DNA from 2 places in the Cellulosimicrobium sp. G4 BAM 1002 genome. Region 1 is predicted to be linked to the other one. Evidence: riboswitches for the same ligand, from Rfam matches in the RefSeq annotation. Region 1 holds a riboswitch; the other holds the start of a gene.
The links. Region 1 has a riboswitch for S-adenosylmethionine ahead of ACMXGY_RS03200 (LLM class flavin-dependent oxidoreductase). Riboswitches for the same ligand answer to the same signal wherever they lie in the genome.
Positions count from the first base shown of each region.

Region 1 (14,155 bases):
GGTAGGAGCGGCGGTCGGGATCGACCACGGGGCCCACCCCGTGGAACCCGACCTTGACGCCCTCGCCCGGCGTCGCGAGGCCGTAGACGCCGCTCGGCCACGCCGTGCCGGGACCGACGTCGTGCGTGAACGCGGGCCACCCCTCGGGCAACGCGCCCGGGGCGAGGGCGAAGTGCGCGGGCTGCTCCTGCGTGACGACGAGCGGGAGCTCCTGGCCGAGCAGTCCTCCGGACGCTCCGCCGAGCAGGCCGGCGCTCCACGCCCCGACGGCGACCACGACGACCCGCGCGACGACGTCGCCCGAGTCCGTCACGACCCGGACGCCGTCCGCGACCCGCTCGACGTGCCGGACGGCGACCTCGTGCCGGATCTCGGCGCCGCTCGCCGTGGCCGCGCCCTGGAGGGCAGCCACGGCGCGGTCGGCGTGCAGCCGGCCCGCCGTGGCGACCTCGTGCAGCACCCGGCCCTCGAACCGCAGGCCCGGCCACCGCTCGGCCGCGGCGACCGGGTCGAGCCACTCGTGCTCGATCCCGCGCGCCGCGAACGCCGCTCCGATCGCCCCGAGGCGCCGCTCGGCCGCGCCGTCGCGCCGACCGTGGCTCACGCCGCCGGTCACGGCGAGCAGCTCGGTCCCGGTCTCGTCCTCGACCTCGCGCCACAGGCCCAGCGCCTCCTGAGCGAGGTCGAGGTACTCGGGCTCGGCGTACGTCGTGCGGTAGATGCGCGACGTGCCGTGCGACGCGCCGTGGGCGTGGCCGGGCGCGAAGCGCTCGAGCAGCAGGACGTCGCGCCCGCGCCGCGCGAGGTGCCACGCGGCGGCCGAGCCCATCACGCCTCCCCCGACCACGACGTGGTCGACGTGCTGGCTGGTCGTCATGCGCTGGTCACTCCGTCTTCGGGAGGCCGGGCGGGTTGGTCTGCGACTCCTCGACGGCCTCCGACTCCAGGCCCCACCGCTGCAGCACCTCGAGGTACGTGCCGTCCTCGATGGCGTGGTTGATCGCGGCGGTGATGGCCGGCGCGGCCTCGTTGCCCTTCTTCGTGGCGACGGCGATCTGCGCCGTGTCGGGCCAGCCGCCGTTGAGCGTTCCGACGACCCTGAAGTCCTGCGGGGAGACCGCCGCCTGGTACGCGAGCGACGCGTTGGGCCCGACGTAGGTCTCGATGCGCCCGGACTGCAGCGCGAGCAGCACGTCGGAGAACTGCTCGTAGTACTCGGGGCCCTGGATGGGCTCGAGGCCGTCCTCCTGGTTGAGGCGGTCCCACTCGAGCACGATCTTCTCCTGGTTGGTGCCCGAGCCGACGGCGACGACCTTGCCCGCGATGTCCTCGCGCTTCGTGATCGACGTGATGTCGGAGTCGGCGCCGACGAGCCAGCCGAGCTCGTCGTTGCGGTACGTGGAGAAGTCGATGGTCTCCTTGCGCTCCTCGGTCACGGTGACGTTGGAGATCACCGCGTCGACGTCGCCCGAGCCGAGCGCGAGCGGCCAGTCGGCCCACGCCTTGACCTCGAGGCGCAGCTCCTTGCCGAGCGCGTCCGCGACGAGCTGCGCGATGTCGGTCTCGTTGCCGATGGGGGTCTCGTCGTCGTCGGCCAGGAAGCCGAGGGGCGGCGCGGCGCCGGCGGAGATCGCGACGACGAGCTCGTCCTTGTCCTTCCACGCGTCGGGCAGGAGCGCGACGGCCTCGGCGGACTCGGTCGTGCGGATGCGGTCCTGCTCGGGGCTCGTGCTCACGTCGAGGGCGTCCGACACGGACGTCGTGCTCTCCTCGGTCGTGGCCGCCTCCTCCGCGGCGGCGGGCGCCTCGGTGCTCACGCCGGAGCACGCCGTGAGCGCCAGCAGGGGCACGGCGGCGAGGGCGGCGAGCGCGCGGACGGCGCGGGCGCGGGTGGTCGTTGCGGTCACGAGGTGTCCTGCCTTTCGGTGGTGCGTCAAGAGACGCGGGAGTGCGGTGGGACGGCGGCCGGTCGGCCGGTCGCGGGCTGGCGGCCGTGGGGCCGGGTCGGCCCGGGTCAGAGGACCTTGTCGAGGAAGGCGCGCGTGCGTTCGTGGCGCGGGGCGTCGAGCACCTCGGCGGGCGTGCCCTGCTCGACGACGACCCCCTCGTCCATGAAGACGACGGTGTCGGCGACCTCGCGCGCGAATCCGATCTCGTGCGTGACGACGACGAGCGTCGTGCCGGTGCTCGCGACGTCCCGGATGACCTCGAGCACCTCGCCGACGAGCTCGGGGTCGAGCGCCGACGTCGGCTCGTCGAACAGCAGCACCTTGGGCCGCAGCGCGAGCGCGCGGGCGATGGCGACGCGCTGCTGCTGCCCGCCCGAGAGCTGGCGTGGGCGCGCGTCCGCCTTGTCCGCGAGCCCGACGCGCGCGAGCAGCGCGCGGGCCTCGGGCTCGACGTCCTCGCGGCGGCGGCGCTGCGCCGAGACCGGGGCCTCGACGACGTTCTCGAGCGCGGTGAGGTGCGGGAACAGGTTGAAGCTCTGGAAGACGAACCCGATCTGGGTGCGCTGGCCGAGGATCTCGCGCTCCTTGAGCTCGCGCAGGGTGTTCCCCCTGCGGCGGTAGCCGATGAGCTCGCCGTCGAGCGAGATGAACCCCTTGTCGACCTTCTCGAGGTGGTTGATCGCGCGCAGGAGCGTGGACTTTCCCGACCCGGACGGGCCGAGGACGACCGTGACCGACCCCGGCCGGACCGTGAGCGACACGTCGCGCAGCACCTCGAGGGTGCCGAAGCTCTTGTGCACGCCGTGGATCTCGACCAGCCCGGCTGTCGCGGTACCAGTGGCGGCGTCGTGCGTGGCGGCGTCGACGGTGGCGCTCATGCCGCACCTCCCGAGGTACGCGCCGTGCGCGTGAGCACGCCGACCCGGGCGCGCGCCGCGTAGGCCGGCGGGACGGAGTCAGGCACGGGGCGGCCGGAGAGCCGCGACGCCCAGACCAGGACGGTCCAGCGCGCCTTCTGCAGCGGCGTCGGCGGCAGCGTGCGCACCGCGCCCTTCGCGTAGTGCCGCTCCACGTAGTACTGGACGACCGTGATGAGCGTGGTCAGCACGAGGTACCAGATCGACGCGACGATGAGCAGCGGCACGACGCGCCCGTTGCGCCCGTAGATGACGCTCACGATGTAGAACAGCTCGCCGTACGCGAGCACGTAGACGATCGACGTGCCCTTGAGCAGCCCGATCACCTCGTTGACGGCCGTCGGGATGATCGAGCGCATCGCCTGCGGCAGGATGATGCGGCTCACCTGACGACGCCTGGGGATGCCGAGCGACGCGGCGGCCTCCTGCTGTCCCTGGTCGACCGAGAGGATCCCGGCGCGCACGATCTCCGCCGAGTACGCGGCCTGCGACAGCCCGAGGCCGAGGATCGCGGCCCAGAACTTGTCGATCACGGACAGCGTGTCGAAGTACAGGAACTCGGGCCCGAAGGGGATGCCGACGCTGAGGTACGGGTACAGGTACGCGAGGTTGTACCAGAGCAGCAGCTGGAGCAGCAGCGGCACCGACCGGAACACCCACGTGTACGTCCACGACACCGACTGCAGGAGCGGCGAGCGCGACAGGCGCATGAGCGCGAGGACCGTGCCGAGCGCGAACCCGACGACCGATGCGACGAGCGTCAGGCGGATCGTCGCCCACGCGCCCTCGAGGATCGAGGGCCAGGTGAGGTACTGCGCGACGACGTCCCACTCCCAGCGGTCGTTCGTCACCAACGAGCTGACGACCATGGCGAGCAGCACCGCGACGCCGGCCGTCGCGGCCCAGCGGCCCGGGTGCCGGGCGGGGACGATGCGCAGGCTCTCGAGCGGCAGCGCGTCCTGGACCCGGGGCGGGCCGGCAGGCGGGTCGGCAGGATGCCGGCCCGACGGCGGCGTGAGCTGCCGCGACTCGTCCTGCGGGAGCGACACGGTGCTCATGGCACGACCTCCAACCACTTCTCGAAGGCGAGCGGGCCGATCTCCTCGGGATCGGCCCCGGTGTCGAACAGGGGCGTGTACCCCGTCGCGAGATACAGGCCGGCCGCCTCGGGCTGGCGCGGTCCCGTCGTCAGGTAGAGGCGCCGGTACCCGCGCTCGACCGCGCGGTGCTCCAGCTCGGCGAGCACGACGCGCGCCAGGCCGCGGCGCCGGTGCGCCGAGTGCGTCCAGATGCGCTTGAGCTCGGCGGTGCGGACCGCGGGAGACCCGTCGGCGCGCCGGGCGGCGGACCGGGCGAGGCGCGCCGGGTCGCCGAGCTCCGGCTCGGTCCGGCGGCGGAACGCCCCACCCGCGACCGGCTCGCCGTCCTCGACCACCAGGACGAGCTCGCCGTGCGGCGCCGCGAAGTCCTGCGCCGGGTAGTGCTCCATCTCCTCGCGGAGCTGCTCAGCCGTCAGGACGCGCTGGTACCGCGTCCAGTACTCGTGGGACAGCCCGTCGAGCAGCGGCCGCACGAGCGGGTCGTGCATCGGGACGGAGCGGACCTCCCGGGAGCCTGCCGTGCGGGCCGTCGTCGGGCCGGTGAGCGCCGTCATCGTGGCGCCCTCTCGCCCGCGGTGACGGCGAACGGCACGTGGTTGCCCGGGACCGGCGCGGGGCAGGTCCCAAAGTCGCTGAACGCGTACGGCAGGTTGATCGCGCGGTTGAGGTCGAGGCGCACACGCCCCTCGGTGCCGGGCGCCACGACCGCGTCCAGCCCCAGCACGCGCCACGGCGCGACGGCTGCGGGGAGGTGCTGGGCCGCGTCGCTGAAGAGCAGCGTCACCGCGCCTCCGGCCGTGCCCGTGAGGACCAGCGTGGCGCGGTGCTCGACTCCGTCTCGCTCGACCGCGAGGTCGACCTCGCCGACCGTCGTCACGTGGTGCACGAGCCCCGGCCGCGCGGCGCCGACGACGACGGGGCGCGGCGCGTCGTACCACCGCACGACGGCGTCCACGACCCAGGCGGGGTCGTACGGGAACGTCGGGACGCCGTCGAACGCGAGCCGCGCGGGTGCGAGCGGGTCGCGCAGCCGGACCGCGTACCGGCCCGTGCGGCGCACGACCTCGACGGCGACGGCCCTCGTCCCGTGCCGCTCGAGGTCCGGTGCGGTCGCCGGTCCGGCGCCCGCCCCGCCCGACGGACCGACGGGCCCCGTGAGGAGGTACGTCCCCGCGACGCTCGACCCGCCCTCCGCGACGACGACCGTCGTGACCGGGCGGTCCTCGGCCGTCCGCACGACGCCGTGGTCCCCCGCCCCGGGGTCCCCGCGGTGGTGCGCGCCGTCGGCGTCCGCCCACCACAGGCCCGGGACGCCGGGCAGCGCGGCCGGCGCGCTCGGGAGCCAGTGGTAGGCGACGAGGCTGAGCCAGCCGTGGGGCGGGCGCAGCCCGTCCTCGCGCTCGGCGTGCCAGGCCGCCCACGCGGCGGCGTCGCTCGTCCCGGCGCTGCTCGCCGCGGGGCCGTGCGGGGAGGTGGGGAGCGTGCTCGTGGTCATCAGGGCCTCCGGTCGGTGGGAACGATGTGGGCGGGTGCCGGTCTCAGCCGACGAGCTCGGCGGCGGGGTCGCCCGCCGGCTCGTGGGCGGCGCGGTGCGCGCCGGGGTACGGGAGCCCGAGGTGGTCGCGCAGGGTCGTGCCCTCGTACTCGGTGCGGAACGAGCCGCGCTCCTGCAGGAGCGGCACGACCCGGTCGAAGACGTCGTCGAGACCGCCCGGCGTGAGGTGCGGGACGAGGATGAAGCCGTCGGACGCGTCCTCCTGGACGTGCCGGTCGATGTCCTCCGCGACCTGCTCCGGCGTGCCGACGAACCCGCCGCGCGACGTCACCTGGATGACGAGCTCGCGGATCGACCAGCCGTTCGCCTCGGCCTGCTCGCGCCACGCCGCGGCGACCGCAGCGGGGTCCTTCGCGTGCCGCACGCGGCCCCGCGTGATCGACAGGTTCTCCGTGTCGGGGTCGACGTCGGGCAGCGGTCCCTCGGGGTCGTACGCCTCGAGGTCGCGGCCCCAGACCTGCTCGAGGAACGCGATCGCCGTCGGGCCCGAGACCTGCTGGAGCCGGATCTCGCGCGCACGCTCCTCGGCCTCCGCGGACGTGTCGCCCAGCACGACGACGGTCGCGGGCAGGATCTTCAGCGAGTCGCGGTCGCGCCCGTGGGCGGCGAGGCGACCCTTGACGTCCTCGTAGAACGCGCGCCCGGCGTCGAACGTCGAGTGCGCGGAGAACACGACGTCCGCGGTCGCCGCGGCGAAGTCGCGCCCGTCGGCGGAGTCGCCGGCCTGGAACAGGACCGGGTGGCCCTGCGGCCCGCGCGGCGTCTCGAACAGCCCGACGACGTCCGCGTACGTCCCGTGGTGCGCGACCGGCCGCACGGACCCGGGCCGCAGGAACTCGCCCGCGACCCGGTCGGCGAGGACGGCGTCGTCGTCCCACGAGTCCCACAGGGCGCGCGCGACCTCGACGACCTCGGCCGCCCGCGCGTAGCGCTCGGGGTACGGCAGGTAGCCGCCGCGGCGGAAGTTGGCGCCCGTGAAGGCGTCGGGGCTCGTCACGAGGTTCCAGGCGGCCCGGCCGTCGGAGAGCAGGTCCAGCGTGGCGAACTGCTTCGCGAGCTCCCACGGCTCGTTGAACGTCGTGTTGATCGTGCCCGCGAGCCCGAGGCGGTCCGTGACCGCGGCGAGCGCCGCGAGCACCGGCAGCGTGTCCGGGCGGCCCACGACGTCGAGGTCGTGGATGCGGCCCTTGTGCTCGCGAAGGCGCAGGCCCTCCGCGAGGAAGAAGAAGTCGAGCTTCGCCGCCTCGGCCCGGCGCGCGAGGTGCTCGAACGAGGAGAAGTCGATCTGGCTGCGCGAGCGGGGGTCGCTCCAGACGGTCGTGTTGTTGACGCCCGGGAAGTGGGCGCCGAGGTGGATCTGCTTGCGGGGGTGGTTGCTCATGTCGTCGGTCCGTCCGGGCTCAGGCGATCGCCGCGTAGCGGTTCGCGGGGTGCGGCAGGCCGAGCGTGTCGCGCAGCGTCGTGCCGGGGTACGCAGTGCGGAACAGCCCGGCGCCCTGCAGGAGGGGCACGACGCCGTCGACGATCGCGTCGAGATCCGTGCTCAGCGAGGACGGGCGCAGGAGGAAGCCGTCGGCCGCGCCGGCGTGCGCCCACTCCTCGACCGTCACCGCGAGGTCGCGCGCCGTGCCGACGTGCGTGAGCGAGTCCGTGTCCCACGTGACGCCCTCGAGGTCCTCGAGCAGGTCGAGCCGGGCCTGCGCGCTGGCGCGCGTGTCACCGACGACGACGTACGCGTCCACGAGGACGCGCAGGTCGTCGGGGTCGCGTCCTGCGTCCGCGGCGGCGTCGCGCACCTGCGTCCGCAGGGCGACGGCCTCGTCGCGGGTCGCCGCGCGCACGCGCACGACGTCGGCGCGGCGGGCCGCGAGGTCGAACGACGCCGGCGACCCCGCGCGCACGACGACGGGCGGCTGGCCCTGCGGCGGCCGGGGCGTGATGGACGGACCCTTGACCGCGAACCGGATGCCCTCGTGGTCGACGTAGTGGAGCTTCTCGCGGTCCACGAACCGCCCCGTGGCGACGTCGCGGATCTCCGCGTCGTCCTCCCACGAGTCCCACAGGCGGCTCACGACCTCGACCGCCTCGTCGGCCTCGGCGACCGCATCGGGCTCGTCCTGCGCGTCCTTGCGGCCGAACGCGGCGGCCTCGGCGGGCGTCGTCGACCAGCCGACCTGCCACCCGGCGCGGCCGCTGCTCACGTGGTCGATCGTCGCGATCGCCTTGGACACGTGGAACGGCTCGGTGTGCGTCGTCGTCACGGTGGGGACGAGGCCGATGCCCGCGCTGCGGGGCGCGAGCCGCGAGGCGACGAGCGCGGCGTCGAGCCGCCCCCGGACGGAACCGCCGCGGGTCGGCCGGAGCGTGAACGCGTCGTCGAGCGTGACGAGGTCGAGCAGACCGCGCTGTGCGGTGGCGACGAGGTCGACGAGGCGCTGGGCGTCGAACAGGCGCTGGGCCTGGGAGCCCACGGTGCGCCAGGCGGCGGGGTGGGCACCCGCGTCGCTGAGGTCCACGCCGAGGTGGAGGGTGCGGGAGGGGCGGGGGTCGGACATCGTGAGGATCCGTTCTCAGTGGAGGCCGACGGCGCGCGGGAGGGCGCGGCGGGTGCCGGAGGGTGGGCAGAACGGTCCCGCCGCGCGGCGGCAGGACGGGGGCCGGGACGGCCGGGGGTGACCGGTTCGGGGTGTGCGTGCGTCGCTCGCGCGACGTCAGGACCGGGTCGGGGCTACCGACAACAGGTGCTGCGCGCGGGACCGCTGGTCCCGGGCGCGCGGACGACGCCTACGGGCGGACAGGGGCACGTCGACGCCTGCGGGTGGTCCACCACGCTGCTCGACTCTCGCCTGTCCATCGTCCGTCTCCTTCGTGCCCGTCGCCGGGCTCCGCGTCGTTGCCCCGCGCCGCGCGTGGGTACGCGTGGCGCGGGGCCTGGTCCTCACCCGGGGCACCCCGCCGCGCGGGAGGGTTGCCGTCCGACGAGCCGGGGCTTGGTGTCGGAGCTCATGACCATGTCTGCGCCGAGGTGTGACGACCTCGGTTGGCCGGGAACTTACGAGCGGCCGTCGGGGGTGTCAACGCACCGGCGGGACCTTCCCACATACTGGACTTGATCGGTCGACTTTCAGCCTCCGCCCGACCTATTTGCACTCAGTGCATCGATGCACCTAGTGTCATGGGGTGCCCTCCCTCTCCGGATCCGAGCACCTCGTCGCGCCCGCGCCCGCGCGCGGCGCGGCAACCGCGGATCCCACGCCCGACCGCCGGGGCGCCCTGCGCGCGCGCCACCGGCGCGCCATCGTCGACGCCGCGGCCGCGCTCATGGAGGACAAGGGCGGCGCCCGCTTCACGGTCGACGAGCTCGCCGCACGCGCCGACGTCGCGCGCCGCACGATCTTCAACCACTTCTCCTCGCTCGACGACGTCGTGGTCGAGGTCTGCGAGGACGTGCTGGGCGCCGTGGTCGACGCGCTGGGCGCGAGCGCGGCGGAGCCCGCCGCTCCCGACGCGGGGCCGGATGCCGGAGGCGACCCGGGGCCGGGCGCGGGACGCGCGACCCCGCTCGACGACCTCACCGCGGCCCTGCGCAGCACGGACCTCGTCGCGCCGATGGCCTACCTCACGCGCGCCCTCGGAGGCGACGCAACCGAGCCGACCCCCCGGGTGACGACGATGGTCGTCCGCACGTTCACCCACCTCGCCGAACGCCTCGTGGCCGGGACCACCCGCCAGCACCCCGACGTCGACCCGCTCGAGATCGAGCTGCTGGTCGGTGCGCTCATGGCCGGCGTCCTCGTCATCCAGCGACGCTGGTGGGCGGCCACCGGTGCCGCCGACGACGAGGCCTCGCGCCGAGTGTGGGCCGAGCTCCTCGACCGGCTCGTCGAACGGACCCGGGCCGGCTACGCGCCCACGACCTGACCGCTCCCCTCTTCTCTCTCCCGAACCGCCTGACCCGACCGGACTCCCACCGAAGGACCCTCATGGCTGAACTCCTCTACCGCCTCGGCCGCGCGTGCGCGCGCCGGGCGAGGACCGTCGTCGCCGCGTGGCTCGCGGTCCTCGTGCTCGCCGGGGCGGCGTTCGTCGCGTTCGGCGGCACGCTCGCGACCAGCTTCTCCATCCCCGGCACCCCGACAGCCGAGGTGACCGAGCGGCTGCAGAGCGCCCTCCCCGAGGCCTCGGGCGGGAGCGGCACGATCGTCTTCGCGACCGAGGACGGCTCGGCGTTCACCGCGGAGCAGGAAGCCCAGATCGGTGACCTCGTCGCCGACGCGAGCGAGGTCGACGGCGTCGAGACGGTGATCGACCCGTTCGCGACGTCGGCCGAGCTCGCCGACCAGGCCGCCCAGGTCGAGGACGGTCGAACCCAGATCGCCGACGGCCGCACGCAGATCGAGAACGGGCGCACCCAGCTCGAGGCCGGCCAGTCGCAGATCGACGCCGCGCTCGCCCAGCTCGACGCAGGCCAGGCCCAGCTCGACGAGGCCCGCGCGCAGGCCGAGGCCGCGGGCGCCGCCGAGCAGGCCGCGCCGGAGCTCGACGCCCAGCAGGCGCAGCTCGACGCCGGTCGCGCCCAGCTGGACGCGCAGGCCGCGGCGCTCGCGGAGCAGCTCACGGCGCTCGAGGACCAGAGCGCGACGCTCGAGGAGCAGTCCGCGCAGCTCGAGGCGTCGGCGCCGCTGCTCGAGATGGCGTCCGAGATCCGCATGGTCTCCGAGGACGGGAGCGCCGCCGTCGCGAGCGTCTCCTTCACCGAGCCGAACATGAACATCGAGCAGCAGACGAAGGACGACCTCGTCGCCGTCTTCACCGACGCACCGGTCGACGGCGTGCAGACCGAGTTCTCGGCCGACATCACCCAGGGCGTCCCGCAGGTGTTCGGCGTGGGCGAGGCGATCGGCCTCGTCGTCGCGGCGGTCGTGCTGATCGTCATGCTCGGCACGCTCGTCGGCGCGGGGCTCCCGCTCCTCACGGCGCTGGTCGGCGTCGGGATCGGCGCGCTCACCGCCATGTCCCTGTCGGGCGTCGTCGACATGTCGTCCGTGACCCCGGTCCTCGGCCTCATGCTCGGCCTCGCCGTCGGGATCGACTACTCGCTCTTCATCATCAACCGTCACCGGCGTCAGCTGAAGCAGGGCGACGACCTCCACGAGTCGATCGGGCTCGCGACGGGCACGTCCGGCAACGCGGTCGTGTTCGCGGGCGCCACCGTCCTCATCGCGCTGCTCGCCCTCAACGTCACCGGCATCCCGTTCCTCGGCCTCATGGGCAGCGTCGGTGCGCTGTGCGTCGCCATCGCGGTCCTCATCGCCGTGACCATGACCCCCGCGCTGCTCGGCATGGTCGGGATGCGCATCCTCAGCAAGCGCGAGCGGGCGCGCCTCGCGGACGGCTCGGCGGCGACCCCGACGGCGAGCGACACCCCCGCCGCGGGTGGGCTCCCGGCGACGAAGCCCGTGAGGCCGATGTCGACGGTGCGCGCCGTGGGGACCGCGCTGCTGAGCATCGCCGCCCTCGCCGTGGTCGCCCTCCCCGCGCTCGACCTGCGCACCAACCTGCCCGACGGGTCCTCCGAGGCGCACGACTCGACGCAGTACCGCGCGTACTCCACGATCGCCGAGCAGTTCGGCGAGGGGACGAACGGGCCCCTGCTCGTCGTGGCCGACCTCCCGGGCGAGCCCACCGAGGCGGAGTCGCTCGAGTACCAGGTGCGCGTCGCCGAGGAGCTCTTCGAGCAGGACGACGTCGTCGCGGTCGCACCGATCGGGACGTCCGAGGACCGGACGGTCGCCGCGTTCCAGGTGATCCCCGCCGAGGGACCGACGAGCGAGTCCACCGAGGAGCTCGTCCACAGCCTCCGTGCCCTCGAGCCGCTGGACGGCGAGGTGACGCTCGGCGTCGCCGGCTCGGCGAGCGGCAACATCGACATCTCCGAGAAGCTCGCGCAGGCACTGCCGGTCTACCTCGCGGTCGTGGTCGGCCTGTCGCTGATCATCCTGATCCTCGTGTTCCGGTCGATCTTCGTGCCGGTCGTCGCGACGCTCGGGTTCATCCTGTCCTACTTCGCCGCGCTCGGCGGGGTCGTCGCGATCTACCAGTGGGGGTGGCTCGCGGGCGTGTTCGGCGTCGAGACGCCGGGCCCAGTGCTCAACTTCCTGCCCACCCTGCTGGTCGGCATCCTGTTCGGCCTCGCGATGGACTACCAGCTCTTCATCGGGACGGGCATGCGCGAGGCGTACGCCCATGGGGCGCCGGCCCGCGTCGCGATCGTGCAGGGCGTGCGCGCCGGGCGGTCCGTCGTGACGGCAGCGGCGATCATCATGATCTCCGTGTTCGGCGGGTTCGTGTTCTCGCACAGCGCGATGATCCGGCCCATCGGGTTCGCGCTCGCGTTCGGCGTCCTGGTCGACGCGTTCGTCGTGCGCATGCTGCTCGTCCCGGCGCTCATGCACCTGGCCGGCGACAAGGCCTGGTGGCTCCCCCGCTGGCTCGACCGGGTCCTGCCCGACGTCGACGTCGAGGGCGCCGCCCTCGAGCGCCGCCACCCGCACCACGTCGAGACGCCGGAGCCGGAGCCGGAGTCCGCACGCAGCTGACCAGGAGGTGCCGAACCCGGTGCTCCGTGTCACCGAGTGCGCTCGGTGGCCCGCAACCCCGGGTTCGGCGTCAGGGGCGGGGCACGTGGACCGTCGCGACGATCGCGCGGTGGTCGCTGCCCTCCAGGTGCAGGGAGCCGACGTCCGTCACGGCGTTCTCGCGGTCCGTCACCACGTGGTCGAGGTTCAGCACGGGCGGGACCGTGCCGGGCAGCGGTGACCACGACAGGTCGAGACCGCCGCCCGACGCGCGCGACGCGTCGTGGAAGCGGTCACCCAGCAACCGGCGGAACGTGGCGTGGTCGTACGTCGCGTTGAAGTCGCCGACGAGCACCTGCGGCAGCGGGTCGGCCACCGCCCGCTCGGCGAGCGCGGCCGTCTCCTCGCCCCAGACCTGCACGTACTCCGGGATGGGCGGGATCGGGTGCACGGCCGTGACCCGGACCGGCACGCCGTCGACCTCGACCGTCGCGGCCGGCATGGCGTCGTTGGAGAACGGCTCGAGGTCCACGTCGTCGAGCGGCAGGGCGCTCCACAGCCCGCTGCCCAGCGCTCCGGAACCGACCTTCGCGTCCGCGCTGTACGGGAGCACGTCCTCGATGCCGGCCGCGACGAGGCGCTCGCGCAGGTCGGTCGTCAGCTCCAGCACCGCGAGCACCTGCACGTCCTGCTCGCGCACGAGGTCGACGAGCGCGTCCGCGTCCGCCGACCCGAGCCACGCGTTGGCGCCCATCACGCGCAGCGACGCCGCGTCGTCGGGCGCTCCCGGGCCCGGGACGAACGCCGGCACGAGCCACACCGCCTGCGCGGCGACGCACACCGCGAGCAGCGCCGCGAGGACCCAGCGCCGTGCGAGGAGCGTGAGCACCAGGCCGACGACCGCCCCGACCGCGACGAACGGCGTGAACCCCACGACCTGGGCGAGGGGCGTCACGGCGTCGTACGGGACGGCCCGCACGAGCGTGAGGACGACGACGGCGGCGGTCCCTGTGGCGAGCAGCACGGTGAGCACCGGGCCGCCCGGTCGCCGCCGGGTCGTGACGCGGCCGGGCGGGAGGCTCGTTGTCACCGAGGTCATGCCCGGACTCTGGCAGCGTCACCGTCCTCACCGCGACCCGCCGCACCACGTCGCCCGCCGTCCTCCACGAAACCCGCCCACCCGCCGAGCACGACGTTGCCGTCGTTCTCGACCGCTTCGCGCCACCAACCTCGTGGTCGACGGCGCGCAGCGGCGGGCTCGGCGACCCCGTCCGAGAGGCGGGTCGGGAGACGACGACGCCCCGGTCACCTGATCGGTGACCGGGGCGTCGTGGAGCGGTGTCAGCCGAAGATGGCCGGCAGCGTGCCGCGGTAGGCCGCGTCCGCCTCGCTGAGCGGGACGGTGAACAGGCCCGCGACCTCGAGCACCTCGCCGGACTCCGCCGCAGCGGAGGGCTCGGTGCCCGTCTCGCCGATCTTCAGCACGGGGACGCCGCGTGCGACGCACGCGTCGACGAGCTTGGACTCCTCGCCGCGCGGAACCGCGACGAGCGCGCGCGCCGTCGACTCCGAGAACAGCGCCTCGAACGGCGTCACGCCGTCGCGCTCGACGAGCGCGTCGAGCGACACGCTCGCCCCGACGCCGAACCGCAGCGACGCCTCGAGCAGCCCCTGGGCGAGCCCGCCCTCGGACAGGTCGTGCGCGGCGGAGACGAGGTCGTCGCGGCTCGCGTTGACGAGCACGCCGGCGAGCGCCTTCTCCGCGGCGAGGTCGACGCGGGGCGGCACGCCACCGAGGTGAGCGTGCTCGACGTCGGCCCACGCGGAGCCGTCGAGCTCGGCGCGCGTCGTGCCGAGCAGGTAGATGCTCTCGCCGGTCTCGCGCCAGCCCGACGGCGTGGCGTGCGCGACGTCGTCGAGCACACCGAGGACGCCCACGACCGGGGTCGGGTGGATGGACGAGTCGATCTGGCCGGGCTCGCCCGTGCCGTTGTAGAGCGACACGTTGCCGCCCGTGACCGGGACACCGAGCTCGCGGCACGCGTCCGCGAGGCCC
Region 1 is NZ_CP182109.1:694,916-709,070, reverse strand. It holds gene ACMXGY_RS03235 (FAD-dependent oxidoreductase) at 1-877, opposite strand, end outside; gene ACMXGY_RS03230 (ABC transporter substrate-binding protein) at 885-1,907, opposite strand; gene ACMXGY_RS03225 (amino acid ABC transporter ATP-binding protein) at 2,015-2,827, opposite strand; gene ACMXGY_RS03220 (amino acid ABC transporter permease) at 2,824-3,924, opposite strand; gene ACMXGY_RS03215 (GNAT family N-acetyltransferase) at 3,921-4,520, opposite strand; gene ACMXGY_RS03210 (DUF1684 domain-containing protein) at 4,517-5,461, opposite strand; gene ACMXGY_RS03205 (NtaA/DmoA family FMN-dependent monooxygenase) at 5,505-6,902, opposite strand; gene ACMXGY_RS03200 (LLM class flavin-dependent oxidoreductase) at 6,922-8,076, opposite strand; SAM riboswitch class IV at 8,409-8,532, opposite strand; gene ACMXGY_RS03195 (helix-turn-helix domain-containing protein) at 8,702-9,442, shown strand; gene ACMXGY_RS03190 (MMPL family transporter) at 9,505-12,120, shown strand; gene ACMXGY_RS03185 (endonuclease/exonuclease/phosphatase family protein) at 12,191-13,198, opposite strand; gene purL (phosphoribosylformylglycinamidine synthase subunit PurL) at 13,441-14,155, opposite strand, start outside.

Region 2 (14,155 bases), 850 kb from region 1:
AGGAACGCGGCGACCGCCACCCTGACCCGCTCAGGGAGGACCGACGGCACGGACGCCGCGGTCGTCGCACGGCCAGGGGGACGGGGGGACGTCTGCACGCTCGGTACCTCCACGGGTCGGCTCCGAACGTAACGCCTGAGCCCCGCCGACGCTCGGCACGACGCGACCGTTCGTCGCACACGGGCCACCGTTCGTCGCACACCTCGACCGTCCGCCGTCGTGACCTGGATCACGTCCGCACGCCTCCCTAGCCTTCCGGGGTCGGACCGCAACGACGCGACCCTGGAGAGGCTCGATGACCACAGACACCCGCGCGGCGCGGAACGCCGCCCCCGACGACGAGCCGGACATCGTGCCGGACGCGTCGCTGCCCCCCACCGCCGTCCCGGACTCCGTTCCCGGCGCAGGCACCCGCACCCGGTGGACGCCGCAGAAGATCGCGCTCTGGGCGGCGATCTCGCTGCTCGGCGGCATCGCCTGGGTCATGCTCGCCGTCGTGCGCGGCGAGACCGTGAACGCGATCTGGTTCGTGTTCGCGGCCGTGTGCACGTACCTCATCGGGTACCGCTTCTACTCCAAGGTCATCGAGCGCTACATCACGCGCCCCGACGACCGCCGGGCGACGCCCGCCGAGTCCCGCGAGGACGGCAAGGACTACGTCCCGACCGACCGCCGCGTGCTCTTCGGCCACCACTTCGCCGCCATCGCCGGCGCGGGCCCCCTCGTCGGCCCCGTGCTCGCGGCGCAGATGGGCTACCTGCCGGGCACGATCTGGATCATCGTCGGCGTCGTGCTCGCAGGCGCCGTGCAGGACTACCTCGTCCTGTTCTTCTCGATGCGCCGCGGCGGCCGGACCATCGGCCAGATGGCCCGCGACGAGCTCGGACGGGTGGGCGGCACCGCCGCGATCGTCGCGTCGCTGCTCATCATGATCATCATCGTCGCGATCCTCGCGCTCGTCGTCGTCAACGCGCTCGGCGAGAGCCCGTGGGGCGTGTTCTCCGTCTCGATGACCATCCCGATCGCGCTGTTCATGGGCGTGTACCTGCGCTACCTGCGTCCCGGGAAGATCACCGAGGTCTCGCTCATCGGGTTCGGCCTGCTCATGGCCGCGATCGTCGGCGGCGGCTGGGTCGCCGACACCGCGTGGGGGGCGGAGCTCTTCCACCTCGACCGTACGACGATCGCCGTCGGGATCATCGTCTACGGCTTCGTCGCCGCGGTGCTGCCGGTGTGGCTCCTCCTCGCGCCGCGCGACTACCTGTCGACGTTCATGAAGGTCGGCGTCATCGTCGTCCTCGCGGTCGCCGTGATCGTCGTTCGGCCCGAGATCACCGTCCCCGCGATCAGCGAGTTCGCGAGCGGCGAGACCGGCCCCGTCGTCTCCGGCGCCCTCTGGCCCTTCCTCTTCGTGACGATCGCGTGCGGCGCCCTCTCCGGGTTCCACGCGCTCATCGCCTCGGGCACGACGCCCAAGCTCGTCGAGAAGGAGCGCCAGACGCGCTTCATCGGCTACGGCGGCATGCTCATGGAGTCGTTCGTCGCGATCATGGCGCTCGTCGCCGCGATCTCCATCGACCGCGGCATCTACTTCGCGATGAACTCCTCCGCCGCAGCCACGGGCGGCACGGTCGAGGGCGCCGTCGCGTTCGTCAACGGGCTCGGTCTCATGGGCGTCAACCTCACGCCGGACATGCTCACGTCCACCGCCGCGGCGGTCGGCGAGCCGTCGATCGTGTCGCGCACCGGTGGAGCGCCGACACTCGCGCTCGGCCTCGCGCACATCATGCAGCAGCTCGTGGGCGGCACCGCGATGATGGGCTTCTGGTACCACTTCGCGATCATGTTCGAGGCGCTGTTCATCCTCACGGCCGTCGACGCCGGCACGCGCGTCGCCCGGTTCATGCTCCAGGACACGATCGGCAACGTCGCGCCGAAGTTCCGCGACGTCACGTGGCGACCCGGGGTCTGGTTGTGCACCGCGATCATGGTCGCCGGGTGGGGCAGCATCCTCTACCTCGGCGTGACCGACCCGCTCGGCGGCATCAACACGTTCTTCCCGCTGTTCGGCATCGCGAACCAGCTCCTCGCCGCCATCGCGCTCGCCGTGGTGCTGGCGATCGTCGCCAAGCGCGGGCGCAGCTACCAGCGCTGGCTGTGGATCGTCGCGGCGCCGCTCGCGTTCACCGCCGTCATCACGATCTGGGCGTCGATCGAGAAGATCTTCTCCCCCGTCCCCGCGGTCGGGTACTGGGCCAACCACAACGCGTTCAAGGACGCGCTCGCCGCCGGCGAGACGTCGTTCGGCACGGCCGGCTCGGTCGAGGCCATGGAGGCCGTCGTCCGCAACACGTTCGTCCAGGGCACGCTGTCGATCGTGTTCGTCGTGCTCGCGATCGTGGTCATCGTCACCTCGGTGCTCGTGACCGCCAAGGCCCTGCGCGACGGCGGCGGCGAGAACCACGAGGACCCGCCCGTGGCCTCGCGCCGGTTCGCCCCGGCCGACATCGTCGCGACGAAGGCCGAGAAGGAGATCGAGAAGGAGTGGGCGGCGCTGCCGCCCGAGAAGCGTCCTGTCGCGACGGGGCACCGGTGACGGTGCGACAGGGCACGCAGGGTCCCGCCACGACGGTCCGCGCGACCGTCGTGGCGGGGCGCTCGGCCGGCCGGGCAGCCCGCCTGTCCGCGGTCGCGTCAGGCGTCGTCCGGCGCGTGCACGACGGCGCCGCGTCCGTCCGCTGGTACGTGCGGCAGGTCATGGGCGACGACGCGTACGCCACGTACGCCGCGCACCAGAGCTCCGTGCACCCGGGCTGCGTCGTGATGACCGAGCGCGAGTACTGGCGCATGCGCCACGCCGAGCAGGACGCCAACCCCGGGTCGCGCTGCTGCTGACGCCATGTCGTCGAGCATGGCCCGCTAGCGTGACCGACGTGCCACGCCGCCCCGTCCCCATCACGTCCGACCCGCCGCGGGGGACCTTCTCCGCGTGCACCGTCGTGCTCGCCACCGACCTGGAGACGGCGGCGAGGTGGGTCGCCGACGCGTTCGGCGCGCTGCGCTGGAAGCGACGGGCGTCCGACACCGCGCACCGCGAGGGCGCGTCTCTGTGGGAGGTCGGGGGCGCAGCCCGTGCGTTCCTCCTCGACGACCTCGACGTGCTCCGCCTCGTCACCCCGCGCGCGGCGGCCTTCTTCTCCCACGGGCGGGCCGTCGCGACGATCCAGCCCGACGGCCCCGCGCACCGCACCGTCGTCACGCTATCCCTCGTCGAGGGGCAGCTCTCGTGCCGGGAGAGCTTCGGTGCCGTCGCTCGGCACCTGCACGAGACCGCGGGCGGCGCCCGGGCCCTCCCGCCCGGCGACGTCCCGGTGTGGACGAGCGCGTACGACCTGCCCGTCGGCTCCCCCGGCGACCCGCGGTCGCGCAAGCGCCTGTTCCGCGGCTCCTGAACGTCCACCCGGGCGGGCCGCCCGGCGCGGGTGCGAGAGGCCGTGGGACGATGGCGCGCGTGACGGAGCTGACGCTGCACGACGACGCCAAGCGCCGCGTGGTGCGCGCCAACCTCACGTACGTCGCGATCCTCGTGCCGATCCTCGGGCTGACGGCGGTCTCCGTGGGGATCGGCACCCGCAACCTCGCGCTCGCGCTGGGCTACGGGGCCCTCGTGCTCACGATGATCCCGCTGACGTACGTGCTCGCGCGCCGCTTCACCGACCGCTCTCGCGTCACCTTCGGCGACGGGTCCGTGACGGTCCAGGGCTGGGGCCGGCCGCAGCGGTTCACGGTCGCCGACGTCGAGCGCGTCGTCACCGTCGACAGCTTGGGGTTCGCGGGCACGACGCCGACGCACCACCTCATCGTCGTGGGGCCGACGAAGCGCCTGGCCCTGCCCGTCGGGCAGATGTGGGACCGCGGGCAGCTCTCGGCCCTCGCGCTCGACCTGGCGCACCGCGGCGTCCCGCTCAACCCGATCCACCAGCCCGTGACGCCCGCGCAGCTGCGGGCGATGGACCCGCGCCTCGTGCCGTGGCGTCAGGCGCACCCGGTCGCGCTGGGCCTGCTCGTCGGGCTCGGCGTGCTCCTGTTCTTCCTGGTCGCGTTCGTCGTCATGGTCGCGATCCTCGTCTGACCGGCGCGTCGGGCCGAGCGCGGTCGTGCCAGTAGCCCTGCGCGTGCACGCGCGACCGCTCCACGCCCGCCGCCACGAGCTCGGCCCGCACGCGCGCGACCGTGGCGCTCTCCGTCGCGCACCACGCGTAGAAGCCGCCGCCCGCCGCGGCCGCGGACCGGCCGTGCTCCGCGACCCAGCCGCGGACGGCGCCCAGCACCGCCCGCTCGACGCCGCGCCGTCGTCCGCGAGGCACGTGATCGACGCGCACGGTCGCCGGCACGTCACCCAGCGGGGCGTCCGCCGGGTCGTCGGCCTCGACGAGCGCGTGCGCCCGGACGTCGGGGCCAAGGCTCGCGAGGATCCCGCGCACCGCGGGCGCCGAGGTCTCGTCCCCGACGAGGAGCACGTGCCCGACGGCGGGCCCAGGGTCCCACTGGGTGCCGTGGTCGGTCACGCCGAACCGTGCGTGCGGTGCCGACAGCAGGACGCGGTCGCCGGACACCGCACGACGCGCCCAGGCGCTCGCCGGGCCCGCCGGCTCGTGCAGGTAGACGTCGAGGTCGACCTCAACGTCCTGTGCCCGCACCGCTGCGGGCGTGTACGAGCGCATGACCGGTCGCAGGTCGTCGTCGAGCGCGGACCACTCGCGCCGCCACGTGCTCTCGTCCGCCAGCCGTGCGCGGTGCGCGAGCCGGTCCGCACCCGGCCCGGGGAGCAGGATCTTCACGCGCTGGTCGAGCCCGACGTCGGCGCACCCCGCGAGGTCCGGCCCGGCGAGCGTCACGCGTACGAGGCGCGGCCCGACGTCGAGCACGCGCGCGACCGTCGTGGGGAAGAGGACGTTGGGCGACCGGTGGAACCGGCACCCGGACGGGCTCCCGGCCGTGGCCGAGGGCCCGTCCGCCCGGTCAGGAGCCGGCACGGTCCTGCAGGAACCGCTCGATGTCGTCCAGCACGGCCTGCCCGCCGAGCGGGCCGACGCCGCTGATCCACGACGCCTGGTCCACGACGCGCACGTCGGGGAACGACCCGGCGTTGAGCGGAATCTCGGCCGGGACCGCGGACGCGTCGTCGGGGTCGGCGGCGGAGACGAGCACGAGGTCAGCGGCGGCCTCGGTCACGCGCTCCGGGGACAGGTCCACGGAGATGTCCTCGCCCCAGTCCTGCTCCGGGGTCGTGAACCCGACGCACTCGAGCGTGCTGCCCGCGAACGACCGCGGCCCGTAGGCGGAGACGATGCCGTCGCGCGGGCGCAGGAGCTGCGCCGTCCCGGAGACGTCGTAGTCCTCCTGGAGCTGGGCGCAGCGCTCGTCGTAGGCGTCGAGCAGGGCCTGGGCGTCGGCCTCGCGGCCGAGCGCGCGCCCGACGAGCAGCACGTTCTCCTGCCACGGGTCGGTCTGCGTCGCCATGAAGACGGTCGGCGCAACGCTCGCGAGCTGGTCGTAGAGGTCGGCGTGCCGCGACTCGGTGCCGAGGATGAGGTCGGGCTGCAGCGCGGCGATCGCCTCGAGGCTCGGCTCGGGGACCGTCCCCACGACCTCGATCGCCTGCGCCTCCTCCCCCAGGTACGCGGGCACCCCGGCCTCGACGCTCAGCACGGCGGCCCCCACCGGGACGACGCCGAGCGCGACGGCGGTGTCCGTCTCGACGGGCTCGAGGGTCACGACACGCTGCGGGGCCACGGGGATCTCCGCGGTGCCGCGCGCGTGCTCGACGCTGTACCCCGACCCGGTGTCGTCCGGTGCCGGCGTGCCGGTCGCAGCGGGCTCGAGGTCGGACGAGCACGCCGCGAGCAGGGCGGAGGCGAGCACGAGAGCGGTGGCGAGGGCGCCGCGGCGCACGCCGGGGCGGGACGCCGAGGTCCGGGAGATCGGCACAGAAAGTTCCTTTGTCGATTGGGATAGGGCTGCCTTACCTTATCTGGGAAGTCGGGTGCCGGATGCCGCGCTGGTTACGATCGCTGCATGTCCGGGCCCGTGTTCGCCGGCGCCGTCGCCGGTCTCGTCGTGGGCGTCCTGCTCACGCTCGGGCTCGTGCTCGCCTGGCGGCTCGCGCGCGGGTCGCGCGAGCTTGGGAGCGACTCCGACCGGGCGACGTTCCGCACGCTCCACCTCGCGTCACGCGCCGCGACGCACCTGCGTGGCGGGCTCGACGGCGACGACGTCGGGCGGGCGGCACGGTCGCTGCGCCAGCTCCTCGGCGCGGACGCGCTCGCCGTCGTCACCGCCGAGGGTGCCGTCGCGCTCGACGGCAGCTCGACGCTCGAACCGGACGCGCGCCGCATCGCCGAGCGGGTGCTCACCACGGGTCGCCGCCACGTCGAGAGCGACGGACGGAGCGGTGACGTCGTGCGCGGTGACGTCGTGCGCGGTGACGTGGCCGACGCCGTCGGGGTGCCGATCGTGGCGGCCGGGCGCGTCGCGGGCGTCGTCGTCGCGTTCGCCGACCGGGTGCGCCCACCGCTGGTGCGCGCCACGGGCGAGGTCGCGCAGTGGTGCTCGGCCCAGCTCGAGCTCGGCGAGCTCGAGGCGTCACGCACCGCGCTAGCGCAGGCCGAGCTGCGCGCGCTGCGCGCCCAGATCAGCCCGCACTTCGTCTACAACGCCCTCGGCGCGATCGCGGCGTTCATCAGCACCGACCCCGAGCGGGCGCGCGACCTCGTGCTCGACTTCGCCGACTTCACGCGCTACTCGTTCCGGGGCCGCGGGGACTTCACGACGCTCGCCGACGAGCTGCGCTCCATCCACTCCTACGTCGAGCTCGAGCGAGCCCGGTTCGGCGAGCGCCTCACGGTCACGCTCCAGATCGCACCCGAGTCGCTGTCGACCGTCATCCCGTTCCTGTCGCTGCAGCCGCTCGTCGAGAACGCCGTGCGGCACGGGCTGGAGCCGAAGGAGCAGGGCGGCACCATCGTCATCACCGCGCTCGACGAGGGCACCCAGACAGCGATCACGGTCGAGGACGACGGCGTCGGGATGGAACCCGCCGTCGTGCGCGAGCTCCTCACGTCGCGGGGCACGGCGCACGTGGGGCTGCGCAACGTCGACACCCGTGTGCGCCAGCTCTACGGCGACGACCACGCGCTCGACATCGAGACCGCGCTCGGCTCGGGCACCCTGGTCCGGCTGCGTGTGCCCAAGTCGCAGCCGCTGCACGAGACGGAGGTGAGCGTGCCGTGACGACCCCGGACCAGGGCGCCTCGCGCGCCACGGCGAGCGCCGCCGTCGGGCTCGACGTGCTCGTCGCGGACGACGAGCGGCCGGTGCTCGACGAGCTCGTCGCCCTGCTGCGCCGCGACCCGCGCGTGCGGTCGGTGCTCGGGGTCGCGACCGGGTCCGAGGCGCTGCGCGAGCTCTCGACCCGCGCCCTGGACGCCGCGTTCCTCGACATCCACATGCCCGGTCTCACGGGCCTCGACCTCGCCCGCGCGCTCACGCGCTTCGCCGACCGCCCCGCGGTCGTCTTCGTCACCGCCGACGAGGCGCGCGCCCTCGAGGCGTTCGACGTCGAGGCGGTCGACTACGTGCTCAAGCCGGTGCGCCGCGAGCGCCTCACGCGCGCCGTCGACCGGGTGGTGGAGCGGCTCGCCGACCGCACGGGGCGTGGCGGCGGGTCCGGGCGTGGCGCCGGGTCCGGGTCCGCCGCGCCCGACGGCGCGGGGTCGCCTCCCGCGAGCGCCGCGCCCGTCGGGGGTGCCAGCGCCGCGGAGCGTGACGTCCCCGACGACGAGACGCTCGTCGTGACGGTCGGGACGACGACCCGGCTCGTACTCCGCAGCGCCGTGCGGTGGGTGCAGGCGCAGGGCGACTACTCGCGGCTCGTCACGGACACCGAGCACTTCCTCGTCCGCGAGCCGCTGTCGGACCTCGAGGAGCGGTGGGCGCCCGCCGGGTTCCTGCGCGTGCACCGGTCGTACCTGGTGGACCGCACCGCCGTGACCGCGGCGCGGTTCGGCGGGGCGCAGCCCGTGGTCGTCGTCGCGGGGCGCGAGGTGCCCGTGAGCCGTCGCATGGTCCCGGCGGTGCGCGAGGCCCTCCTGCGCCCGCACCGGGGCGAGCCGTGACGGCCCCGCCGCCGTCGCCGTCGGGCGAGCCGCCCGAGCCGGTCGACGAGAGACGCACCCCGGGCCGAGAGATGCACTCCGGCGTGCATCTCTCGACCGAAGGTGCAGCACTCGCCGCCCCCGGGTCGGCGCGCGTGCGCGTGCGGTCGACGGACCCGGTGCCCGACGGCGGTCGCGCACCCCGCGGTGACGTGCCCACCCGGGCCGGTGATGCTGCCGAGACGGACGACGCCACCCTCTACACGCGCGGGCTCGTCCGGGCACAGCTGCGCCTGGGGCTCGCGTGCGTCGTCTCGTTCCTCGTGGCGGTCGCGCTGCTCACGCTGACCATGACGGGGGTGCCGGCGCTGGACGACGTGGTGCTGCTCGGCGTCCCGCTGCCCTGGATCCTGCACGCGTACGGGTTCTACCCGGTGATCCTCGCGTTCGCCGTCGTGTTCGCCGTCGCGGCGGCACGCAACGAGCGCCGGTACCGGGCGCTCGTGGAGGGCGGGTCGGGCGACCCGGGCACCGACGACGGCGGTGGCGCATGAGCACCGCACTGCCCCTGGTCGCCGTCGGGCTGCTCCTCCTCGCGACGGGCCTCATCGGCTTCTACGGCCTGCGCATCTCGCGCACGACGAGCGACTTCTTCGTCGCGTCGCGGACCGTGCGGCCGGTGTGGAACGCGTCGGCGATCAGCGGCGAGTACCTGTCCGCGGGGACGTTCCTCGGGCTGTCCGGCCTCGCGCTGCTCGCGGGCGCCGAGGCGTTCTGGTTCCCCGTCGGCTACGCGGCCGGGTACCTGCTCGTGCTGCTCTTCGTCGCCGGGCCGCTGCGGCGCAGCGGCGCGTACACGATCCCGGACTTCGTGCACGCGCGGCTCGACTCCGTGGTCGCGCGCCGCCTCACGAGCGTGCTCGTGCTCGTCATCGGCTGGCTGTACGTCGTGCCGCAGCTCCACGGCGCCGCGCTGGTCATCACGAGCGTCGCGCCGGTGCCGCCGTGGGTCGGGTCGGTGGGGATCGCGGTCGTCGTGAGCGCCGTCGTCGCGGCCGGCGGCATGCGGTCGATCACGTTCGTCCAGGCGTTCCAGTTCTGGGTGAAGCTCACCGCGCTCGCCGTGCCGCTCGTGGTCGTGCTCATGGCGATGGGTGGTGCGTTCGAGCCCGGTGGCGCGCCGGGCGTGACCTCAGACCCCGCCGCAGCCTTCCCCCACGAGGCCGGGCCGGCGGGCCTCGACGCCTACGCGACCGTGTCGCTCCTCCTCGCGCTGCTGCTCGGCACCACCGGCCTGCCGCACGTCCTCGTCCGCTTCTACACCTCGCCCGACGGCGGCTCGGCCCGCCGCACCACCGTCGTCGTGCTCGTGATGATCAGCGTGTTCTACATGGTGTCGAGCACGCTCGGGCTCGTCGCGCGCGTCGTCGCGCCGGACCTCGCCCGGCCAGGCGTCGCCGACACCGTGGTCCTCGAGCTGCCCGCGCGGCTCGTGCCGGGGCTCGGGGGCGAGGTGCTGACGGCGCTCGTCGTCGCGGGCGCGTTCGCCGCGTTCCTCGGGACGTCGTCCGGGCTCGTCGTGGCGCTCGCCGGGGTCGTGAGCCAGGACCTCTTCGGCGGGACGGTGCGTTCGTTCCGCTGGTCCGCCGTCGTGTGCACGGCCATCCCGCTCGCCGTCGCGCTCGTCACCATCCCGCAAGGGCTCGTGACGAGCGTCGGCACGGTGTTCGTGTTCGCCGCGTCGGCGCTGTCCCCGGTGATCCTGCTCGGGGTGTGGTGGCGCGGGCTCACCGCGCGCGGCGCCGTGGCCGGCATGGTCGTCGGGTCGGTCCTGTGCGCGACGGCGCTGCTCGCCTCGTCCGGTCTCGCCGCGGCCGGGTACGCGACCGGTGCGGGCGTCGACGGCGCCGCGGCCGTCGTGCGGTCGCTGCTCGCCCAGCCCGCGGCGTGGACGATCCCGCTCGCGACGGCGACCGTCGTCGTCGTGTCGCGGCTCGACCGGCACGGCCCGCCCCTGCGCACCGACCGCTTCCTGCGCCGCCTGCACGTCCCCGAACGGCTCCAGTGGCCGGGCGCTGCGCCGTTGCGCGAGCCGTGACGCTACGTCCGCCCCGGCTCGGGGCCGGGTCCGCGGCGAGGTCGTGCGGCGGTCTGCTCGCGTTCGAGCACGTCGTCGACGAAGATTGCGAGCAGTTCGGCGACCTCCGCCGAGTGCGTCTCGAGCAGGAAGTGCCCCGCGTCGTAGACGTGCACCTCGAGCGAGGCCATGACCTCGTGGTAGGCGAGGATCTCGCGGATGTCGAAGAACGTGTCGAACCGCCCCCACAGGACCAGGCACGGCGGCTGGTGCTGCCGGTGGTACTCCGCGATCTCGTCGAAGCGCGCCACGTGCGTGCGGTAGTCGGTGAACAGCCGGAACTGCAGGTCGGTCATGCCGGGCTGCGACAGCCGCTCCCAGTCGAGGTGCCACGACTCGGGCGGGTGCAGCTCCTGCACCTCCGGCGGTGACCCCGCGAGGTACTGGTCGCGGGTCCCCTCGAAGGTCAGCCACTCCGGGAGCAGCTCCTTGTTCTCAGCGCTCGGGTCCGCCCAGAAACGTCGCGCCGTGTCCCACGCCTCGCCGAGCCCGGCGTCGTGAGCGTTGCCGTTCTGCACGACCAGTCCCAGGACCCGGCGCGGGTGTCGCAACGCCAAGGAGTACCCGACGGGAGTGCCGAAGTCGGTGACGTAGAGGACGTACCGCTCGATCCCGAGCGCCGCCAGGAGCGCCTCGATCACGTCCGTCAGGCGCTCGAACGTGTACTCGTCGGGCGGGAGGGCCTCCGAGAACCCGAAGCCCGGGAGGTCGGGTGCGACGACGTACGCGTGCTCGCCCAGCACCGGGACCACGTCGCGGAACGAGTGGGACGACGCAGGGAAGCCGTGCAGCAGCACCACACCGGTCGACGAGCGCACACCGGCCTCGCGGAGGTGGACGCGCACGCCGTCCACCTCACGCACGAGGTGCCGGGGCTTGGCAGAGTGCTTCATCGGACTCCTCTCGACCGGACGGCCGACCACCTGCCCGCCATCATAGGAACGAGCACTCGGCCACGCGTCTCACGGAGCGAGCATGCTCGACCAGATGGCGGATGCCCCGTAGGATCGGGTGAACCATCCAGAGCGGTCGAGAGTCCTGGCTCGACGACACCGCAGCAACCCGCCGACGGAAGCCTCCCGAGGACAAAGGTGCTAACGCCAGGGTCGATGGAGTGACGCATGGTCTCAGAGGCATCCTTCGCGCACCGCCCGGGCAGTCCCCGGCCGACGGTGTCGTTCGAGCTCATGCCCCCGCGGCGCCCGGACGCCGCACCGAAGTTCTGGGAGACGGCGCGGCGGCTCGTCGCGACGCACCCCGACTTCATCTCCGTGACGTACGGCGCCGCCGGGACCGACCGGGCCACCGCCCGCCAGGTCGTCGGGCGGCTGCTGCAGGGCACCCCCGTGCTGCCCATCGCGCACCTCACGTGCGTGGGGGCGTCGCGCGAGGACGTCGAGGCGGTCATCTCCGACTTCCTCGACGAGGGCGTGCGCTCCTTCCTCGCGCTGCGGGGCGACCCGCCGCGCGACCAGCCCGACTGGCGGCCCGCGGCCGACGGCGTCCGGTCGTCCACCGAGCTCGTCGCGCTCCTGCGCGAGGTCGAGGCGTCGCGCTGCGCGTCCGACCCGGCCGTCGCCCTGCGCAGCGCCACGCGCCCGCTGACGATCGCCGTCGCGACGTTCCCCGACGGGAACCCCGCCGCCGGGACGACGCGCACGCAGGAGGTGCGCCGCCTGTGGCAGAAGCAGCAGGCCGGCGCGAGCTTCGCGATCACGCAGCTCTTCTACGACGCGTCGTCGTACACCGACTTCGTCGCCGAGGCCCGCGCGGCTGGCGTGACGATCCCCATCCTCGCCGGGCTGCTGCCCACGACGGAGCCCGCGCGGCTCCGTCGCGTCGAGGAGCTCACGGGCGTGCGCGCGCCCCAGCACCTGCTGGACGCGCTCGACGCCCTGCCCGACCCGGAGGCGCAGCACGCCTACGGGATCGCGTACTCGGTCGACCTCGCGCAGCGCGTCCTCGACGCGGGCACGCCCGGTCTGCACGTGTACACGTTCAACAAGCACCGCGCCGCACTTGACCTGCTCGAGGGTGTCCACCTCGGCGGCGGGTCGCGCGGGACCGGGGGCAGCACCAGCGCTGCCGCCGCCCCGCTCGCCCCGGACCTGGCCAGCGGGCCGTGGGTCACCGGCACCTCCCTGCCCACGACGAGCGCAGCCACGCACGGCACGCCCGTCTGATCGGTCCTGAAGGACCAGCAAGAGGTTTCGATCATGGCCACCTCCCTACCCTCCCCTACCCAGAACCCGGTCCCGTTCCCGGCCGGCACCGTGCTCGGCTACCCGCGCATCGGGCGCCGACGCGAGCTCAAGAAGGCCGTCGAGGCCTTCTGGGCCGGGCGCACGAACGCCGACGAGCTCGAGGCCACGGCCCGCGAGCTGCGGCTCGCGACCGTGCGCCGGCTCGTCGAGCTCGGCCTCGGCGCCGACGACGCGTCCGTCCCCGGGTCGTTCTCCTACTACGACCAGGTGCTCGACGTCGCAGCGTCCCTCGGGGCCGTGCCGTCGCGGTTCGCGTCGCTCCTCGGCACCGGTCCGGACGATGCCGGTCGCCTCGACCTCGCCGGCTACTTCACCGTGGCGCGCGGCGCCGGCGATGACGCCCCGCTCGAGATGACCAAGTGGTTCGACACGAACTACCACTACCTCGTGCCCGAGATCGGCCCGGACACCCCGATCCGGTTCGTCGACGACCGCGTCGTGCGCGAGTTCGTCGAGGCCAAGGAGGCCGGGGTCGTGACGCGGCCCGTCGTCGTCGGGCCGGTGACGTTCCTCGCGCTGTCGAAGGCCGCCGACGACGCCCCCGCGGGGTACTCGCCGCTCGACCGTCTGGACGACGTCGTGGCTGCCTACGCCGACCTCCTGCGCGCGCTCGCCGCGGCCGGAGCGCCGTGGGTCCAGCTCGACGAGCCCATCCTCGTCACCGACCCCGCGAACGCCGAGGAGCTCTCCGCGGCCGTCGAGACGGCGTACCGCGCTCTCGCGACCGACCTCCGCCCGGTGCCGAACCCGGGGTCGCTCCCTACGGAGCCCTCCGGGTCGGGAGACATCCAGGGTTCGGCACGGGACGCGCGGCCCGCCATCCTCGTTGCTGCACCGTACGGTCGACTGGAGACCTCGCCCAGCCCCGACGGCCGCTACCACGACTTCCTCTGGGTCCTCTCGGACACGGACGTCGAGGCGATCGCGATCGATGCGGTGCGGGCGGACATCCCCGACGGTCTGGCGCACGACGGCCTCGCGCGCAAGACACTCGTCGTCGGGCTCATCGACGGGCACAACGTCTGGCGCGCCGACCTCTCCGCGAAGCTTGAGGTGCTCGGTTACGCGAGCAACTTCGCCGGTGGCGCCGTCTCCGTCAGCACGTCGACGTCGCTGCTGCACGTGCCGCACGACGTCGAGGACGAGACCTTTGCCGAGCCGGGTGCCGCGACCGGCACGACGCTCGACCCGCGCCTGCGCGACTGGCTCGCGTTCGCGGACCAGAAGGTCGGCGAGGTCGCGACGCTCGCCCGCGCGCTCACGGAGGGTCGCGACGCCGTCGCGACCGAGATCGAGGCGTCCCGCGCGGCGGTCGCGTCACGCGCCGCGGCGAGCGGCGTCGTCGTGCCGGCGGTGCGCGAGCGCGCGGCCGCGCTGACCGCCGCGGACTTCGCGCGCGGGGACTACGCCGAGCGTGCGGCCGCCCAGCAGGAGCGTCTGAACCTGCCGCCGCTGCCGACGACGACCATCGGGTCGTTCCCGCAGACGCCGGAGATTCGCCGCGCCCGCGCGCAGTGGACCAAGGGCGAGCTCTCGGACGCGGACTACACGGCCGCGATGCGCGCGGAGATCGCGCGCGTCGTCGCGCTCCAGGAGGA
Region 2 is NZ_CP182109.1:4,473,774-4,487,928, forward strand. It holds gene ACMXGY_RS19920 (LPXTG cell wall anchor domain-containing protein) at 1-98, opposite strand, end outside; gene ACMXGY_RS19925 (carbon starvation CstA family protein) at 296-2,596, shown strand; gene ACMXGY_RS19930 (YbdD/YjiX family protein) at 2,593-2,895, shown strand; gene ACMXGY_RS19935 (hypothetical protein) at 2,934-3,452, shown strand; gene ACMXGY_RS19940 (hypothetical protein) at 3,512-4,132, shown strand; gene ACMXGY_RS19945 (siderophore-interacting protein) at 4,110-5,036, opposite strand; gene ACMXGY_RS19950 (ABC transporter substrate-binding protein) at 5,023-5,991, opposite strand; gene ACMXGY_RS19955 (histidine kinase) at 6,079-7,293, shown strand; gene ACMXGY_RS19960 (LytR/AlgR family response regulator transcription factor) at 7,290-8,177, shown strand; gene ACMXGY_RS19965 (heavy metal transporter) at 8,261-8,710, shown strand; gene ACMXGY_RS19970 (sodium/solute symporter) at 8,707-10,254, shown strand; gene ACMXGY_RS19975 (alpha/beta fold hydrolase) at 10,257-11,186, opposite strand; SAM riboswitch class I at 11,307-11,409, shown strand; gene ACMXGY_RS19980 (methylenetetrahydrofolate reductase) at 11,415-12,476, shown strand; gene metE (5-methyltetrahydropteroyltriglutamate--homocysteine S-methyltransferase) at 12,510-14,155, shown strand, end outside.
Region 2: it holds a riboswitch for S-adenosylmethionine, as region 1 does, so the genes downstream of both, ACMXGY_RS19980 (methylenetetrahydrofolate reductase) here and ACMXGY_RS03200 (LLM class flavin-dependent oxidoreductase) in region 1, are expected to answer to the same signal.